2 linked regions of the Litorilinea aerophila genome follow. The protein of the gene in region 2 interacts with the protein of the main gene of each other region in a pairwise test. Links are inferred from orthologs where the notes say so. Each region holds a gene or a part of one and is shown on either strand. Other genes may lie near its edges.

The links.
Region 1: the proteins of leuS (region 2) and ligA interact in binary tests that used the Escherichia coli proteins (3 or more experiments, as listed by UniProt). The link is inferred for Litorilinea aerophila from one-to-one orthologs.

The regions. Positions count from the first base shown.
Region 1 is NZ_VIGC02000006.1:162,209-171,423, reverse strand. Bases 3,062-6,029 are described here. They hold ligA (NAD-dependent DNA ligase LigA), read right to left. Parts: upstream 5,609-6,029; coding sequence 3,515-5,608; downstream 3,062-3,514. Other genes in these bases: FKZ61_RS06130 (SH3 domain-containing protein), read right to left, coding at 5,739-6,029; FKZ61_RS06140 (amidase), read right to left, coding at 3,062-3,478. Also shown: FKZ61_RS06150 (ABC transporter permease), read right to left, coding at 1-566; FKZ61_RS06145 (ABC transporter substrate-binding protein), read right to left, coding at 627-1,745; more of FKZ61_RS06140, read right to left, coding at 2,174-3,061; more of FKZ61_RS06130, read right to left, coding at 6,030-6,245; DNA polymerase/3'-5' exonuclease PolX, read right to left, coding at 6,261-8,042; FKZ61_RS06120 (SDR family NAD(P)-dependent oxidoreductase), read left to right, coding at 8,324-9,121. UniProt on the Escherichia coli protein: DNA ligase that catalyzes the formation of phosphodiester linkages between 5'-phosphoryl and 3'-hydroxyl groups in double-stranded DNA using NAD as a coenzyme and as the energy source for the reaction.
Region 2 is NZ_VIGC02000007.1:143,463-152,829, forward strand. What follows is about bases 2,253-5,372. They hold leuS (leucine--tRNA ligase), read right to left. Parts: upstream 4,995-5,372; coding sequence 2,511-4,994; downstream 2,253-2,510. Outside these bases: FKZ61_RS06980 (MATE family efflux transporter), read right to left, coding at 1-1,213; FKZ61_RS06985 (isoamylase early set domain-containing protein), read right to left, coding at 1,560-1,979; FKZ61_RS06995 (branched-chain amino acid transaminase), read right to left, coding at 5,438-6,376; FKZ61_RS07000 (VWA domain-containing protein), read right to left, coding at 6,565-7,944; FKZ61_RS07005 (AAA family ATPase), read right to left, coding at 7,980-8,948; FKZ61_RS07010 (YgeY family selenium metabolism-linked hydrolase), read left to right, coding at 9,213-9,367.

The sequences.
Region 1 (9,215 bases), on a different replicon or contig from region 2:
AGCTCCCCCGCGCCCAGGCTACGGGCCGCCTCCACCACTTCGTGGGGGATGTTTTCCAGGGCGCTCACCAGGGGCAGGATCATCAGGGGCAGGAAGAGTTGCAGCAGCCCCACCACGATGGCCGTCTCATTGAAGAGCAGCCGGCGGGGTTCTTCGGTCAGGCCCAGGGCCAGCAGCACCTGGTTGATCAGGCCAAAACGCCCCAGGATGATGAGCCAGGCGTAGGTACGGGCCACCGGATTGGTCATGAGGGGGAGAATGACCAGGGACATGAGCAGGGAACGGCGCCGGGGCGGCATCTGCGCGATGAGATAGGAGGCCGGATAGCCCAGGAGCGCGGCCAACACCGTGACGATCACGCCCAGGCGCAAGGTGCGCCAGTAGATGATCTGGGCGTTGCGATCCTGGAAAAAGGCCAGGTAACCGGCCAGGGAGAAAACGCCGGCCTCGTTTTGAAAGCCGCCGGCCAGGGTCACCAGGATGGGCAACAAAAAAAAGATGCTCAGAAAGAGCAACGCCGGCGAGACCAGGATGAGGATGGTACGGGTTTGATTCAGTTGACGCATAACGGCTGCGGGGGATCCACAGATTTCATCTCCAAGCTCTGTGGATCCCCCCTCCTCCTGCTACTTCAGCATGATCTCGTTCCAGCGCTCCAGCCATTCCTCCTGGTAGGCATTCAGTTTGGCCTGGTCCAGGAAAATCAGGCTGTTGATCATCTCATCCCCGTAGGTGAGCAGCCCGGCCACATCTTCGGGCACCTCCACCGTCATGTTGGTGGGCGAATCCACCAGGTCCAGGGCCATGGCCGTCTGCACCTCGTTGGAGATGAGGAAGTCGATGTACTTATGGGCCAGGTCGACCTTCTGGCTGCCGGCCACAATGCTCACCACGCTGGGCGTGCCCGGGATGCCCTCCACCGGGATCACCCGCTGGAGGGGCAGGCCCGTCTCCAGCAGGTTGCCGATGGCAAAGCTGGAGTAGGGCGCCAGCCAGACTTCCTCCTGCTGGAAGAGGGAGACCAGCTCCGAGCTGCGCTGGTAGGTGGTGACGATCTGGTCGGCCAGTTGGGGCAGGCGCTCCCAGGCCGGCTCAGTGTTGTCGATGTCGCCGCCAAAGGCCTTGGCCAGCATGACGATGGTGGCCGGCCCGTTGGTGGTGGCCAGATCCGGCACGGTGACGTAGCCCTTGACGTCTTCCCGCAGCAGATCGGCCCAGGAAGTGATGGGCTCGGCGATCTTGTCGGTGCGATAGATGAGCAGGTAGCTGCTGATGGCGTAGCCGACGCCCGCGTTCTGGCCGATGGGATCCTTGGCCCAGTCGTAGAGCTCGTCGTAGTGGGTGAGCAGGCTGGGATCGATGGGCTGGAGGACGCCCTCCTCCAGGGCCCGCACGGTGAAGGAGCCGGCAAAGTGGACCACGTCCACGTTGGGGTTGTCCTTGCGGGCGATGAGCTTGGTCAGCCGCTCCGAGTTGTTGCCCGTCTCGTAGACGATCTTGACGTTGTACTTCTCTTCAAACGGACGGGTCAGGTTCTTGTCGATGAGGTCCTGGTTGAAGCCCCAGGTGGAGACCACCAGTTCCTGGGGTTCCCCGGCAGGAGCCGCCTCGGCTGCGGGCGCTTCCTCACCGGCCGCCGCCGGCGCTTCGGCCGCGGGCGCGCCGGTTGGCGCCGGCGCCACACAGGCCGTGACGAGCAGGCCGACCAGGGTGACAAGGGTCAGGATCAGGGAGAATCTGCGCATATTGCCTCCTTTTTGCGCTGTTGAAGAAGGGGTGCTGGATGGCTGGAAAGCAGCCTGCATCGATCCGCTATGAAAAATCCGGGGCGGAGGCCCCCGGGGTTCGCCGCCAGGACAGGAAGCAAACCGGCAGTTTCTCCTGGATAAAAGCTGCCGGGCGGGGGTTTGTGATTATTATAACAAAGAGCCCGAGGGAGGCCAACCTTACGGATTGCCGGATCAAGAGCCATCGCAGGTCCGGTTTCCATACCGGACCTGCGAAATCATGCATGCCATTTCACAAGACGATCAGTGACTCTTCTGCAAAAAGGGTATTTTTAAACGCAAGGGCGCAAAGGCGCAAAGAAACGCAGAAGAGAATCACCGAATCAGCGTTCATCTGCGTGGGTCAGCGTCCTAATTGGACCTTTTGGCGGCAGAGCCATCAGTACTCATCCGTCCATGATGGCCAGCCGTTGGGCGATGGGGCCGGCCCAGGCCAGCAGCCGCTCGTCGTCGCCGAAGGGAGCCACCAGTTGCAGGCCCAGGGGAAGTCCTGTTTCGGTGCGGCCGGCCGGCACGGTCACCGCAGGCATGCCCGCGTGGGTCCAGGGGAGGTTCATGTTGGGGTCGCCGGTGGCGTGGAGGCCGGCCGGCGCGGGGCCGGTGGCTGCAGGGCAGGCCCAAAGGTCAATGCCTGCCTGGGCCATGAGGTTTGCCAGCTCCTGTCGCAGCTCGAGGCAGTGGGCCCAGGCCGCGGCCAGTTCGTCCGGTCCCACGGTGAGCCCGGTGCGGATGGCCTCCAGGGTCTGGGGCCGGTAGAGGTCCACGTACTGCTCCCAGAAAGGGGCATGTTCCTGGGCAAACTCGGCAAAGATCAGGCGCCGATGCAGCCGATTCAGCTCCTGGATGTCATCCAGGGCGGCCACCCGTCGTACCTCGTAGCCCCCCACCTGAAGCCACAACAACTGCTCCTCGAAGGCTTCCAGGGCCGCGGGCTCCGCCTGGGCCAGGTAGGGGCCGTCGGGCACCCCCAGGACGGGCAGCGCCTCGGGCTGCACAGGCTGCCAGCCTTCGCAGAGAACCGCCGCGGCCAGGGCCATCCCCGCCACATCCTGGGTGAAGAGGCCCACGTGGTCCACCGTACGGGAAAAGTAGATGATGCCCTCGGTGGCGATGCGCCCCAGGGAGGGCTTGAAGCCCACCACGCCACAGTAGGCGGCAGGTCGGATGACGGAACCGATGGTCTGGGTGCCCAGGGCCAGGGTGCAGAGGCCCGCAGCCACGGCCGCGGCAGAACCGCTGCTGGAGCCGCCCGGGGTGTGGTCCAGATTGTGGGGGTTGCGGGTGGGCCCCGGCTCAAAATAGGCGAACTCGGTGGTGACCGTCTTGCCCATGATGAGCGCGCCCGCCTCCCGCAGCTGGCGCACACAGGTGGCTTCGGGGCCGGCAAAGAGCTCCGGCGGCAGTTGGCTGCCGGCCCGGGTCACGAAGCCGTCCACGTGGATGATGTCCTTGACCCCTACCAGCGCACCGTACAGGGGCGGCCGGGCGTGGGGATCTGGGAAGCGGTCCCGCAGGCTGCTCACATCCTGGCGCAGGCGGGCCAGTCGGCCTTCCTCGGGCAGGAAGGCCTGGATGACGGGGTTGATCTGCTCCAGGCGGCGACACATGCGCTCCACGTAGAGGGAGAGGCTGTGCTGGCCTTCCTGGAGAGCTTTGAGGGCTGGAGCCAGGGGTGCGTCGTATAGGTACATGGGTCTCCTGGATGGTGGCTTGGGCGCCGGCGGCATTCATTCGCCCGCCAGGGCGCGCAGTTCGGCTTCGGAAAGGGTAGGAATGCCCAGCTCCTGGGCTTTGACCAGCTTGCTACCCGGGTTCTCGCCCACCACCAGATAGCTGGTCTTGCTGCTGACGCTGGAAGTGACCTTGCCGCCGTGGGCTTCGATGTAGCGCTTCACCTCGTCTCGGGAGAAGGTGGGCAGGGTGCCCGTCACCACGAAGGTGAGGCCGGCCAGGGGCAAGGATTCCGGGGCGGCGGGCTCTGGGGGCGCTTCCTCTTCCACCCGAACCCCGGCCGCGGCAAACTTGCGGATCAGGGCCCGGTTGGGCTCCAGGGAGAAGTACTCGACGATGCTTTCGGCGATCTTGGGGCCGATGCCGTCGATGGCGGCCAGCTCTTCCTGGGACGCTTCCATCAGCTGGTAGAGGCTCCGGTAGTGGTCCATGATCAGCTCCGCCACCACCGACCCCACGAAGCGGATGCCCAGGCCGGTCAGCAGGCGGTGGACCGGGCGATTTTTGCTGGCCTCGATGCCGGCCCGCAGGTTCTCCACCCGCTTCTCCTTGTAGCCTTCCAGCTTTAGAATTTCGTCCCAGGGCAGGTAGTAGATATCCGCCAGGTCCTTGATGAAACCCTTGGAGACGAAGAGCTCCGCCTGCTTGTAGCCGAAACCGGCGATGTCCATGGCCTCCCGAGAGACGAAGTGCTCCACTTTGCGCACCAGTTGGGCCGGGCAGGCGTTGTTGACGCAGTAGGTGGCGGCTTCCCCTTCGGGCCGGACCAGGGGTTGGCCACAGGCGGGGCAGGTCTTGGGCATCACCCAGGGACGCTCGCTGCCATCCCGCAGCTCCACCAGGGGGCGGATGACCTTGGGGATGACGTCGCCGGCCCGCTTGACCACCACCTTGTCGCCGATGCGGATGTCCAGCTCGCGGATGTAGTCCTCGTTGTGGAGGGTGGCCGCCCGGACGGTGACGCCGCCAATCTGGACCGGCTCCAGCACTGCGTTGGGGGTGATGGCGCCTGTCCGCCCCACGTTGACCACGATGTCCAGCAGGGTGGTGACCGCTTCCTGGCCGGCAAATTTGTAGGCGATGGCCCAACGGGGGTCCTTGCCGGTGAAGCCCAACTCCTGCTGCAGGGCCAGGGAATCCACCTTGATCACCACGCCGTCCACTTCGAAGGGGAGCTGGTGACGCTGCTCGCCGAAGTCGGTGACGTAGGCCACCAGCTCGTCGAAGGCCCCATCGTCGAAGCAACGGTAATCCGGCCAGACGGGCAGGCCCAGCGCGGCCAGGTAGGCCAGGCTCCCGCTGTGGGTGGCCGGCGGGTCGTCCACCCCTTCCAGGACGACAATCTGGTAGACCCACAGCTTGATGGGCCGGGACGCGGTGATGGAGCTATCCAGCTGGCGCAGGCTGCCGGCGGCAAAGTTGCGGGGGTTGGCGAAGGTCCGGCCGCCTTCCGCTTCCTGGCGTCGGTTGAACTCCTCAAAGTCGGCCTTGTCCACGTAGGCCTCGCCCCGCACCACCAGGCGGGCCGGCGCGGTCACCTGGGCCTGGGGATCCACCGGGATCTGGAGGGGGAGGGAGCGGACGGTACGCAGGTTGGGGGTGATGTCCTCGCCGTACTCGCCGTCGCCCCGGGTCGCGCCCAGGACGAAGCGCCCATCCTGGTAGTGGAGCACCACCGTCAGGCCGTCGAACTTGGGCTCTGCCACATAGCTGAGCTGGGCATGTTGCTCCGGGGGCAGGAAGCGCTTGATCCGCTCCCGCCAGGCGTAGAGATCCTCCGTCGTGAAGGCATTGGCCAGGCTCAGCATGGGCACCGGATGTCGGGTGCGCTCGAAGCGGTCGGAAACCACGCCGCCCACCCGCACGGTGGGGCTGTCCTCGGTGCGCAGCTCGGGGTGGGCCTCCTCCAGCGCCTGGAGCTCCCGGAAAAGCGCGTCGAACTCCTCGTCACTGATGACCGGATCATCCAGGACGTAGTAGCGGTACTGGTGATAGCGGATGGCCTGGCGCAGCTTTTCCAGCCGCTCCACCAGGGCGGGGTCGGCGGTCGATGGGGCAGAGGACGTTGTCGTTTCGGTTGTCTCGCTCATGGAACCTCAACTCGGCAGCGTCAATTCGATTGAATCCATTGTCCGGCCAGGAGCCCGGACCTACGGGTAATTTTCGTAGGTCACGCAAGGATGCGTGACCTGGGTACATGAAGCGACCAGGAGACCGGACCTACGGGCCGTCTGTGACGGGCACCAGGCGGTCCACGGTCGTCCAGCCCACCAGCCCATCGGCCGCCCGGACCCGGACCCACAGGCTGCCCTCCCGGGCCACGGGAAAATCATCGTAATCGCCACTAGGCTCCAGGACGGTGAAGCGAGCACCGGCGGGATACCGGTCCAGCAGCACTGCCTCGAAGGAGGCATCGGCGTACAGGCGCAGGCCCCCTTCCGCGGCCAGGGCCGGCCGTTCCGGCGCCAGGGCTGGGGTGGGCGACGGCGTGGGAGTGGGCGATGGCCCGGGCGTGGTGATGGCCATGCCGCCCACCACAGGCGTGAGCTGCACCTCGGGCGTCCCTCCGGTTTCACCCGGCCCCAGGGTCCGCACGCCCACCACCAGGGCCACGACGACAAAGAGCAACACCAAGACAACGATGGGCCAGGTGGGCCCGCCTGAAGATCGGCCGCTGGGGCTCTGGGCCGGTTTCACGGGTTCTGCCTTGCCGGACGACCTGACCATGTTCCCTCCTGGGGCTCAGCCCTTGAGCAGGGCCAACATCTCCGGCAGCGGCCGGGTGTTGACCACATCTTCGGCCCGCAGCCAGGCCCGGCGGGCGACGCCGATGCCATACTCCAGGATCTCCATGCCCCCGGGTGCGTGGGCATCGCTGTTGATGGCCAGCTTGCAGCCCAACTCCATGGCCCGGCGGGCGTAGGCGTCGTTCAGGTCCAGCCGACTGGGGTGGGCGTTGATCTCAACCACGGTGCCCGTCTCGGCGCACGCCTGCAAGACCCGCTCCACATCCAGGGCGGAGGGCAGACGGGAGCCCAGCAGGCGGCCGGTGGGGTGGCCCAGGATGTCCACGTGGGGATTGCGCACGGCCCGCAGGCAGCGCTCGGTGATGGTCTCCCGGTCCTGGCGCAGGCCGCTATGGATGCTGGCCACCACCACATCCAACCCGGCCAGCACCTCATCGGGCAGGGCCAGGCTGCCGTCGGCCAGGATCTCCACCTCGATGCCCCGCAGCAGGCGAAAGTCCACGCCCTCCGCTTCCCACTGACGGTTGAGTTGCTCGATCTCCCGGGCCTGCTCCGCCAGCCGGGCGGCATCCAGCCCGCTGACCATGCCCAGGCCGACGCTGTGATCGCTCACATTCCAGTAGCGGTAGCCGCGGCGGCGGGCTGCTTCCGCCATCTCGGCGATACTGGCCGTGCCGTCGCTCCAGGTGGTGTGGCCATGGAGCTCCCCCTGGATGTCTGCCAGGGTGATGAGGGGCGGCAGCTCGTGGCGGCGGGCGGCCTGGATTTCACCCCGGTTCTCCCGCAACTCCGGCGGGATCCACTCCAGGCCCAGAAAGTCGTAGAGGGCCTCTTCGGTGTCGAAGAAGCGCTGGGTACCCTCCGGCTCCTGGCCGCTGCCGGTGGCGGTGAGGCCATACTCGTTGAGGCTCCAGCCCTGGCGGAGGGCCAGCTCCCGCAGGGCCACGTTGTGTTCCTTGCTGCCGGTGAAGTATTGGAGGGCAGCGCCCCAGTGGCGGGCCTCCACCACCCGCAGGTCTGCCCGCAGGCCGGTGGTGAGAATTACGCTGGTCTTGGTCTCGCCGCTGCCCACCACGTCGCTCACCTGGGGCAGGCTGCGGAAGGCTTCCATGACGGTGGAGGGGTCGTTGCTCACGCAGAGGATGTCCAGGTCGCCGATGGTCTCCCGCCAGCGGCGCAGGCTGCCGGCCACCTGGATCTGCTGGATGGCGCCAGAGGCGGCGGTGTGCAGGCCCTCCACCAGGGCCAGGGCCAGGGGACGGGCCTCGCCCAGGGGCGTCCGGCTTTCCCCGCCGCGCTGGCTCCAGAGTTCGATCCCCTTGAGGATCTTCTGCTCACTTTTGGCGCCAAAGCCTTTGAGCTCCCGGATTCGGCCGGCTTCGGCCGCCTGGCGCAGCTCCTCCACGCTGGTGATGCCCAGCTCCTGCCAGAGGCGACGGGCCGTCTTGGGGCCCACGTCCGGCACATGGATCATCTCCACCACGCCCGGCGGGACCTGGGCCTTGAGCTCCTCGAACTCGGCCACGCGGCCCTGTTCCAGCAGCTCGGCGATGGCGCCGGCAATGCCTTTGCCCACGCCGGGGATCTCCTGGAGCTTCCCCGCCGCGTGGACGGCGTTGATGTCCTGGCCGTAGGTGCGGATGGCTTCGGCCGCGTTCTGAAAGGCGATGATGCGAAAGCGGTTGGCATCCAGGATCTGGAGAATGTCGGCTACTTCCGACAGGATGTCGGCCACGTCTCGGTTGCTGAAGCGGGTGGTCTGGGACTGGCTGGACATGGCAGACGCTGGACCTTTCCATGGCTGGACACGGTGTTGTTACAGAGTGCTGTCACATGAGGTGTGGGCGCGATGGCGGGCCGGACCCCCGGCCTGCCATCGGCCTGTCGCACATCTGTGCGTGTGAGGGCCATTATAGCACGGGCGCCGGGCGCGACCAATCCTCATTCGTCCAGCCGGCGGCACCTTTTCCCTGGAAACGAAAAATTGTATCATAAAGGCGAAACCGTCAAGCCCACCCTGCAGATCCCAACCCATTTGCACCCAACAGGAGTCGCCCGATGAAACTGCAAGGCAAAGTCGCGCTGGTCACCGGGGGCGCCCGGGGGCTGGGCCGGGCCTACGTCCTGCATTTGGCCCGCCTGGGCGCCGACGTGGTCATCAACGACATCGACCTCAACGCGGCGGCTGAATACGACGAGCCCCTGACCGCCGCCACCGTCATGGAGGAAGTGGAGGCCCTGGGACGGCGTGCCCTGGGCATCCAGGCCGATGTCACCGATCCGGATGCAGTGGAAGCCATGATGGAAGAAGTCCTGGGAACCTTCGGCCGGCTGGACATTCTGGTGAACAATGCGGGCGGCGCCCTGCGCCCCCAGCCCCACCACTCGGCCTCGGACACGCCGCCCGATTATCACCGTTACATCATGGACATCAACCTCACCGGCACCATCTACTGCTGCCAGGCGGCCAGCCGCCCCATGAAGGAGGCCCGCTCCGGCAAGATCGTCAACGTGGCCTCCCAGGCAGGCCTGTGGAGCGGCCGAGATGGCGGCCACATGTCCTACAAAGTAGCCAAAGCAGGCGTGATTCAGTATACTCGAGTTCTGGCAGCTGAATTGGGACCTTTTGGCATCTGCGTGAACTGTATCGCGCCGGGATGGATCCTCTCCTCCCGGGCCATTGCCGGAGGCCGCAACAGCGAAGAAAGCCGGGCCCGGTTGGAGCCCCAGATCCCGCTGCGCCGGCTGGGTACGCCGGAGGACTGTGCCAAAGTGGTGGAATTCCTGGTCACCGACCTCTCCGACTACGTCACCGGCCAGTGCATCCCGGTCTGTGGCGGCTATGTGGCATTTTGAAGAAAGTCCGGAGTCCGCAGTCCGGGGTCTGGACTCAGGACTTCGGACTCCGGACTCCGGACTACTCCCTACCATTCACCCAGAAAGGATCATT
Region 2 (9,367 bases):
TCCCCCGCAGGGCCCCCCCCTGGACGAAGAGGACGGCCCAGAAGGGCATGGTCAGGGCCAGGGGACGGAAGGCAGCGGCGCCCATCTCGATCACGGTCGGATCGTCGGTGAAGATCCCCATGATGGCCCGGCCGAAGAGGAAGAAGACCACGCCCAGGGACCCCATCCAGATCAATGCCCACTCGGTCGCGATGCGGGCAATCATCCAGCCTTCTGCCTGACGCCGGGCGCCGATGCTCTGCCCCACCAGGGCGGTGGCCGCGATACCGAAACCGATGCCCGGCAAAAAAGCCACCGACAGGGCGTTGAAGGCGATGCGGTGGGCGGCCAGCGCCAGGGTGCCCAGGCGGGCCACCACGATGGTGAGGACCAGAAAGCCCACCGAAATCAACATCTGCTCCAGGGCGGCTGGAATGCCGATGCGCAGGATGTTGCGGGCCAATTGCAGGCTGGGCCACCAGCCCTGACGTCCCCGGATGGTGATGCCGTGTCTTCCTCGCCAGAGAACCACCAGGAGGATCGCTACACCCAGGGCCCGAGAGAGAAAGGTGCCCCAGGCACTCCCCACAGCCCCCAGCTCCGGCATGCCCAACCGACCGAAAATCAGCCCGTAGGTCAGAACCACATTGACCAGGTTGGCGCACGCGGTGATCAGCATGGGCGTGCGGGAGTCACCCGCACCCCGCAGCACACCCCCGCCCAGCAGCAGCAGGGTCAACACCACCACCGTCCCCATGGTCACCTGGAGATACTCGGTACCGATGGCGCTGACGGCCGGCTCCATGCCGAAGATGGCGATAAGCCACTCCGCGCTGAAGAGCCCGGCCACAATAAGGGGAATGGAAATGATGACGCTCCAGACCAGGGACTGCTTGGCCAGCCGGCTGGCCCGGGCAAAGGCCTGGGCTCCCACCGCCTGGGCCACCAGGACCGAGCTCCCCACCGAGGTGGCGCTGAGGGCCGAGATGATGAAGAACATGATCTGGATGGCTGCACCCACCCCGGCGATGGCCTCGGCGCCCAGTTGCGCCACCATCAAGGTATCCACCACCCCCAGGAGAGTCTGGAGGAAGTTTTCGCTGATCACCGGCCAGGCCAGGTTAAAGACGCGTCGCCTGAGGGAAAGCTCCGTGGGGTCATCCCCTGGCGGCTGGGGATGATCGTCTGCCGGGTCAGGGCCCGCTACCTCGGGAAATTGCTCACGCTCTTCCACCCAGTTCCTCCTGCTGAATTCTGTGTGTCGTATCGAGGGGCGTAAGCGCGCCTGGTGCATCGGCGGGTTCGGCCCCACATCGTAGGTCCAGTTTCCCGGCTGGCGACAGGCGCCGGCACGTTTGCTCTCCGCGCGCTTCGGCCCCGCGGCGTCGGTCGTGGCGAATGTCTGAAGCCTTTACTATAACAGATGTGAAAGGGGAGCAGAAACTGGCGGGGCGTTGATCTTCATGGGAACGGGCAACCCAGGGGTGGGGAGAAAGAAAAAAAACGGGGTAGACAACGGAAAGCTGTCTACCCCGGGCAATGGCCTGTAAAAAGTCCTGGTCTGTTTGCGCCAGCCGGTATCAAGCGGCCAGGCTGTAGCGCCGGCTTCCAGGTTGGTGGGGCGCCACCTTTTCCGGCAGGGACAGGGCTTCGTTCAGCTCATGGACCAGCCCATTCTGGAGGACGGTGAGTTCTTCCTCGGGCAGCTCGGCCCGCACCACACTGTTTTCGGTGCCGTAGTTGTTGGTGGTGAAGCCATCGGCGTGAAAATCAGTCCGCCACTGGCCGTCGATCAGGTAGCGAAACTCGTAGCTCTGCCCTGCCGGTAGCTCCACTTCCGCACGCCACACGCCGTCGTGGTCCTGGCGCATGGGAGTGGCCGTCTGATCCCAGTTGTTGAAATCGCCGGTCAGATAGATCCGGTCGGCCCAAAGACATGCGGGGAGTTCAAAAACGACGCGTACGTAACCGGGTCTCGAAGCTTTAAACTTGCGAATCATGGCCTGTCCTCCTTCGGGTCAAATGCCGGGTTGGGTCCTGCATCAAGAATCTGACCTGCGAATTCCACCGAAAATTCGGCAACGGCTACCCGCTCGGCGGGTGACCGTCTGAGTTCCCTGGAATCTCCGTCAGATAATACGGATTGATAAGAGCGAATTTATCGATCCCGGCCGTGACCCGTTCTCCTGTCGGGCTGGCAGTGGTTCATGGATGCCTGCAGTGGGTCTGCGATGAAAGCTCGCCACAGGCTTGCTATGATACAGGCTACGTCTCGCAACTTAACAACAGGTTACAGAATCTTAATGGTTGGGTTAAAGTTCATCCCTGGTAGCTTTACTGCTTTCGATAGTATAGACCATTGAACGAAAAAACGAAAGGGTCCTTTGTCCTAAAATCAATCTGAATGATTTTGTGCCGCCGGAGTCGACAGGTGCACCCCAGAATGTGGCTTCAGGGCAAAAGCAGGGGGACAGCCAAAACGTCCACTGTCCCCCCCTGGCCAGCTTATCGGATTCGATGCTTGTGGCGGTTCATCCCACCACGATATTCACCAGCCGGTCCGGCACCACGATCACCTTGCGCACCTGTTTGCCGTCGATCCACTTCTGCACGTTGCCCAGGGCCAGGGCCTGGCTTTCCAGGGTGGCCTTGTCTGTGCCCGGGGAAACCAGCAGCTTGTCCCGGACCTTGCCGTTCACCTGGACCACCACGGTGATCTCCTCCTCCCGGGCCTTTTCCGGATCTCCCTCAGGCCAGCGCTGCAGGTGTACGCTTTCGGTGTGGCCCAGCCGATGCCACAGCTCCTCGCTGATGTGGGGGAAGATGGGCGCCATCAGCAAGATCAGCGTCTCAATCGCTTCCTGCCACAGGGCGCTGCCATAGACAGGCGTCTCCTTGAGCCGCAGCAGCAGGTTGTTCAGCTCCATCATGGCGGCAATGGCCGTGTTGAAGCGGAAGTTGGCGATGTCGTCGGTCACCTTCAGGATGGTCTGGTGCAGCTTGCGCTCCAGGGCCCGTAGCTCCTCCCCGGCCGGCTCGGCCTCCTGCTGGGCCGGGTCGCCCTCTTCCACCACCACATGCCAGACCCGGTGCAGGAAGCGGCTGACCCCTTCAATGGCGCTGGGATCCCACGGCCCGCCCAGTTCCCAGGGGCCGATGAACATCAGGTAGCCCCGTACCGTGTCTGCCCCGTATTTCCCCACGTAGTCGTCGGGGTTGACCACGTTGCCCCGGCTCTTGGACATCTTCTCCCCATCCGGCCCCAGGATGGTCCCCTGGTTGAACAGGCGCAACATGGGCTCGTCGAAGTTCACGATGCCCAGGTCCCGCAGGGCCTTGGTGAAGAAGCGGGTGTAGAGCAGGTGCATGGTGGCGTGCTCAATGCCGCCCGTGTACTGGTCCACCGGCAGCCAATATTCGCCCTTTTCTGGATCCCACGGCATGTCGTCGGCGTGGATGGTTTCCCCGGCCTTCCAGTAGGGCGAAACATAGGCGTAGTGGTACCAGCTGGAGCACATGAAGGTGTCCATGGTGTCGGTTTCCCGCTCCGCGTCGCCGCCACAGCGGGGGCATTTCACATAGCGGAAGCCGGCGTGGTATTTCAGTGGGCTTTCTCCCGTGGGCTTGAACTCGGCATCGTCGGGCAGGCGCACGGGCAGCTCTTCGTAGGGGACGGGCACCGTGCCACACTGGGGGCAGTAGATGATGGGGATGGGCGCGCCCCACATGCGCTGGCGGCTGATCAGCCAGTCCCGCAGGCGGTAGTTGACCGCGGCCTTCCCCTTGCCCGTCTCTTCCAACCAGGCGGTGACCTTCTTGGCCGCCTCCTTGACGGGTGTGCCGTCGAAGGGGCCGCTGTTGATCATGAAGCCTTCTTCCTTGGAGTCGTAGGCTTCGGTCAGGGGGCCGTCTTCGCCGTTGGGGCCGCTGATCACCCGGCGAATTTCCAGGCCAAACTTTTGGGCAAACTCGAAGTCCCGCTGGTCGTGGGCGGGGACGGCCATGATGGCGCCGGTGCCGTAGCCCATCATCACGTAGTCGGCGATCCAGATGGGGATGCGCTCGTTGTTGACCGGGTTGATGGCGTAGCCGCCGGTGAAGACGCCGGTCTTCTCCTTGTCGGTGGCCGTGCGGGTGATCTCGTCCAGGCGGGCAGCGGCGGCCTTATAGGCCTGGACCTCCTCCCACTGTTCCGGCGTGGTGACCTTGTCCACCAGCAGGTGCTCCGGCGCCAGCACCATGAAGGTGGCGCCCCACAGGGTGTCGGGGCGGGTGGTGAAGATCACCACGGGGTCGCCCTGCTCCGTGTGGAAGGTGACTTCCGCGCCCTCGCTGCGGCCGATCCAGTTGATCTGCATCACTTTGACCCGCTCCGGCCAGTCGATCTGGTTCAGCCCCTCGATCAACTCATCGGCGTAGCGGGTGATGCGGAACTTCCACTGTTCCAGCTCTTTCTTGATGACGGGGGTTCCGCAGCGCTCGCAGTGGCGATCTTCTCCCCAGACCTGCTCCCGGGCCAGGGTGGTGTTGCAACTGGGGCACCAGTCCACCGGCGCGTATTCCCGGTAGGCCAGGCCGGCTTCATAGAATTTCAGGAAGAACCACTGGGTCCACTTGTAATATTCCGGGTCGCAGGTAATGGCTTCCCGGTCCCAGGCCCACATGGCGCCCATCTGGCGCAGTTGTCGGCGCATGCGCTCGATGTTGGCGTAGGTCCACTCTTTGGGGTGGATGCCGTGCTTGATGGCGGCGTTCTCCGCGGGCAGGCCGAAGGCGTCGAAGCCGATGGGGAAGAAGACGTTATAGCCGTTCATGCGCCGCCAGCGGGCCGCCGCGTCGCTCGGTGTGAACGCGTACCAGTGGCCGGTGTGCAGGTCGCCCGAGGGATAGGGTAACATGGTCAACGCGTACCATTTGGGCCGCTCGGGGTCTTCCACCGTCCGGTACAGCCCTTCTTCTTCCCAAATTTTTTGCCACTTGGGCTCGATTTCTTGTGGATTATATCGATCGGACATGGACGTCGCTCCTATGGGTCAACGCTCGTGAAGGCTTGAATATCAACGGACGCTGATAGTTGCCAGATGCTGGCATCGGCTGCGCGCCATGCGGCCAGGCATCCGCTTCTCGGCCTGTCAATTCTGGCGCTATGAGACAGCCTGGTCATCAACAGCCTGAATTGGAAAAACAGCGAGAGTGGGGTGTGGCCCGCGCGCAGGTCAGCGGGCTAGCTAAGCGCGAGGATACCGCCCACCGAACCGGCGGTCAAGGGGAAGCGACTGGACGAAAAAATCTTCGCAACATACCGGCGTGCATTCATAAATTTTATTGTATCACAACCGGTCAAGTTCTTGAAAAATTCTTCCGCATTCACACAGGGGCACAGAGTAGAGACGCACGGCCGTGCATCTCTACTCTGTATATCTCTACTCTGTGCGTCTCTATGCTCTATGGACGGGCCTCAGCCGGCGCGGACCGTTTCAGCCAGGCTCACGGGCGTGAACCAGTTCCATTTGTCGGGCAGCTCGCCCCGGATGATGCCGAAGAAGACATCCTGGATGCTCTTGGTGATGGGGCCGCGGCCGCCCTTGCCCACCGGCAGCCGATCCACCGAGCGAACCGGGGTGATCTCGGCGGCCGTGCCTGTGAAGAAGATTTCGTCGGCCAGGTAGAGCATCTCCCGGGGAATGGTGGTCTCCCGTACGGTGTAGCCCAGGTCCCGGGCAATGGTGATGGCGCAATCCCGGGTGATCCCCCCCAGGATGCTGTTGCCCAGGGGGGGCGTGTAAATTTCACCTTTGTAGATGAGGAAGATGTTCTCGCCGCTGCCCTCGCTCACGTAGCCGTTGATGTCCAGGGCGATGCCCTCGTTGAAGCCGTTATCCTTGGCTTCCATGACCACGTTCTGGCTGTTGACATACTGGCCGCCGATCTTGGCCAGCGCGTTGAGGGTGTCGGGGGCCATGCGGCGCCAGCTGCTCACCTGCACGTCCACGCCCTTTTCCAGGGCTTCGGCGCCCAGGTAGGCGCCCCAGGGCACCGTGGCCAGGATGGCGTCCACCGGGCAGCCCCGGCCGTCCACGCCCAGGGAGTCGTAGCCCCGGAAGACCAGGGGGCGGATGTAAGCGCTGCGGTGTTGATTGGCGCGCAACACCTCGGCCGTCACCTGCATCCACTCGTCGACGGTCAAGGGGGATGGAATGCGGGCGACTTTGCAACTGAAGAGCAGCCGTTCGAAATGTTCGGGCCCCCGGAAGATGGCCGGGTTCCCGTCCCGTTCGTAGGCGCGGATGCCCTCGAAGACGCTGCTGCCGTAGTGCAAGGCGTGGGTGAAGACGTGGACCTTCGCCTCGTCCCACGGGATCACCTTGCCATTCATCCAGATATAATCAGCCCGCATGGCCATAAGGCGTTACTCCTTGTCGCTTCAGTTGTTCCGGGTGGCTTGTTCCCGGTTGGGTGGAAAACAGGGAATTCGTTGTCCGCTATTATACAAAGGATGGCCGACCTTTGTCATGTTTGCCCGACGGCTGGGCGCACTTCAAGCCCGGGGGACAATCCGGGGAGCAAGGCCAGGTCTACCGTCCCTCAGGACGCGGTGAGCAGGTGGTCGATGGCCTGGGTCAATTCACCCAGGGTGGCGGCGACGATGACGTCGTCACAGTAGCGGGCATATTCCAGCATGTCGCTGTCACCGGTGCCCCAGAGCATGGGCGGCTCCGGGTTGAGCCAGATGGTGCGCCGGCAGCGCCGGGCCATCATGCTGAAGAGATCCAGCCGGGGGTCGTGGTAGTTGTTGCGGGCATCCCCCACCATGATAAAGGTGGTGCGGCTGTCCAGGGTGTCCAGGTAGTTGCGGGCGAAGTTGTCCAGGCTGTAGCCCAGGTCCGTGTTGTAGGAGCCGGGCGGCATGCGCACCAGCACCTGGCTGATGGCATCTTTGGCTTCCTGTCCCACAAAGTCCGGCGTGATGTATTCCAGGTGGTCGATGAAGGCGAAGGCGTGGGTCTTGGTGACCAGATCCTGGAGCGCGTAGACCAGGCTGAGCATCAGTTCGGAGCAGTGGCGCATGGAGGTGCTGATGTCGCAGATGACCACCAGCTTGGGCTTCAGCCGGTGGTCCCGATGTTTGATCTCCATGGGGACGCCCCCGTGCTTCAGGTTGGCCCGCAGGGTGGCCTTGGCGTCCAACTGGCCGCTCTTGGCCCGCTTCTGGCGCAGGGCGATGCGGCTGCGCAGACGGTTGGCCAGGCGGCTCACCTCTTTGCGCAGCCGGTCCATGTCCCGGTCCGAAAGGGCGCCGAAGGGGCGGTCCAGCAGTTCGTCGATGCCCTGGTCCGGTCGTTCTTCGCTCATGTTTTCGGCGATGCGCTGGCCGGCGAACTGGGAGAGCTGCTCCTGGATGGCCTGTTGATTGGCCTGGATGAGCTGGCGCATCTGCTCCAGGCGCTCTTTGCTCATGCCCATCTGCGCCAGGAGCTGCATCAGTTCCCGCAGGGCTTCCCGCACTTCGTCGAAGCGCAGGGCCCGCATCATACGCCGGGCCATCCACTCCCGGTAGCGCATGTCGTTCATGCGGTTGAGGCCTACCATCTGGCCCAGTTGTTCCAGCTCCTGCTGGCTGAGCTGTTCACCCCGGAGGAGCTTTTCCATCATGCGGCGGAGCTGCTCGCTGAACATGCGCAGCGCCTGGGCCAGCATCTGGGCCTCCTCCGGCGACATGTCTTCCGTGATGTCCATCATGGGTGGCTGGTCGCCGCTGTCGAAGAAGAGGGGGAACAGCTCGTCGAAGATGGGCAGGCTGTTGGCGTCCTTGACCAGGGTGGTGCGCAGGCTGAGGCGGAAGAGCTCCCGCTCCTGGACGCCCATGTGGTCGACCGCCTGGAAGGCATCCGCGCTCTCGGCCAGGCTGATGCGCACGCCGCCCGCCCGCAGCGCGGCGATAAATTTGAGCATCCGATCTTCCATGGTCAAACTCCTCTGGTCATCCCGTCGCCACGGGGCTAATCCCGCCAGCGGAACTGGCTCAGGTCATCGTCCTCAATGTCCACGCCCCGGGAGCTGACCTGCATGCGGCGACGAACTTTCTGCAGGTCGCTCTCGTGCTTCAGCAGGACGTTCAAGGTGGTCTCCAGGGTCTCTTCGTCCAGTTGTTTGGCGTTGAGGGCCACCAGGGAACGGGCCCAGTCCAGGGTTTCGCTGATGCTGGGCGATTTGCGCAGATCCAGATCCCGCAGCCGTTGCACCAGCTCCACCGCCTGGCGGGCCAGCTTGGGGCTCAGCTCGGGCACCTTCAGGCGCACCACGGCCAGCTCCTGTTCCAGGGAAGGGTAGCCGATGAAGAGGTAGAGGCAGCGCCGCTTCAGGGCTTCGCTCAGCTCCCGGGTGTTGTTGCTGGTCAGCACCACCAGGGGGCGATGGACCGCTGCAAGAGTGCCCAGCTCCGGCACGCTGACCTGGAAGTCGCTCAGCACTTCCAACAGGAAGGCCTCGAACTCGGCGTCGGCCCGGTCGATCTCGTCGATCAGGAGGACAGTGGGCTTTTCACTGAGGATTGCCTTGAGCAGGGGGCGTTGCAGCAGAAAGCGCATGGAGAAGAAGACGTCCTCTTCAGCCGCCAGCCGGTCGGCGGCTTCGGCCAGGGAATGGGTGTTGGCCAGGGTCTCCTGGAGCTTGTCCCGCAGCAGCTGGGTGTAGAGCAGCTGCTTGGCATATTCCCATTCGTACAGGGCCTTGGTTTCGTCCAGCCCTTCGTAACACTGGAGGCGGATGAGTTCCCGGCCGGTGGCGCCGGCAATGGCCTTGGCCAGCTCCGTCTTGCCCACGCCGGCCGGCCCTTCGGTCAGCAGGGGTTTGCCCAGCTGCTGGCAGAGGTAGACGGTGGTGGCGATTTCGTCGCTGGCGATGTACTGTTGTTCTCCGAGCGCTTCTTTGACAGCGCGGGGGGAAGTGTAGACTCGATTGTTGGTCACAGGAGGATCTCCTCAATGAACAAGATGTTCAAGACGGCCCAATCTGGTGAAAGTGTACATCAACGCCAACTGTTTGTAAACCAAACTTTCGAGGGGGGCAGTTGCGCCACCGGGATGACTTGGCTACAATCGGCCCAATCGACGGACATGGTAGGTCACGTTTCCACATGTGATTGCCGGTCCGATATAGAAACCGGAGCTACGAAATCTGCGTGCCCCCTCGCAAGACAATTCGGTATACCCACGGAAATCCCGGAGGAACCCATGACAGAGATGAATCAGGAGCGGCTGGTGCAGTTTGCCCGGGAGCTGGTACAGCTCCCCAGCCTGAGCGGGCAGGAACAGGCGGTGGCCCGGCGGGTCCAGGCAGAGATGGAGGCCCTGGGCTTCGACCAGGTCACCGTGGACGAGAACGGCAG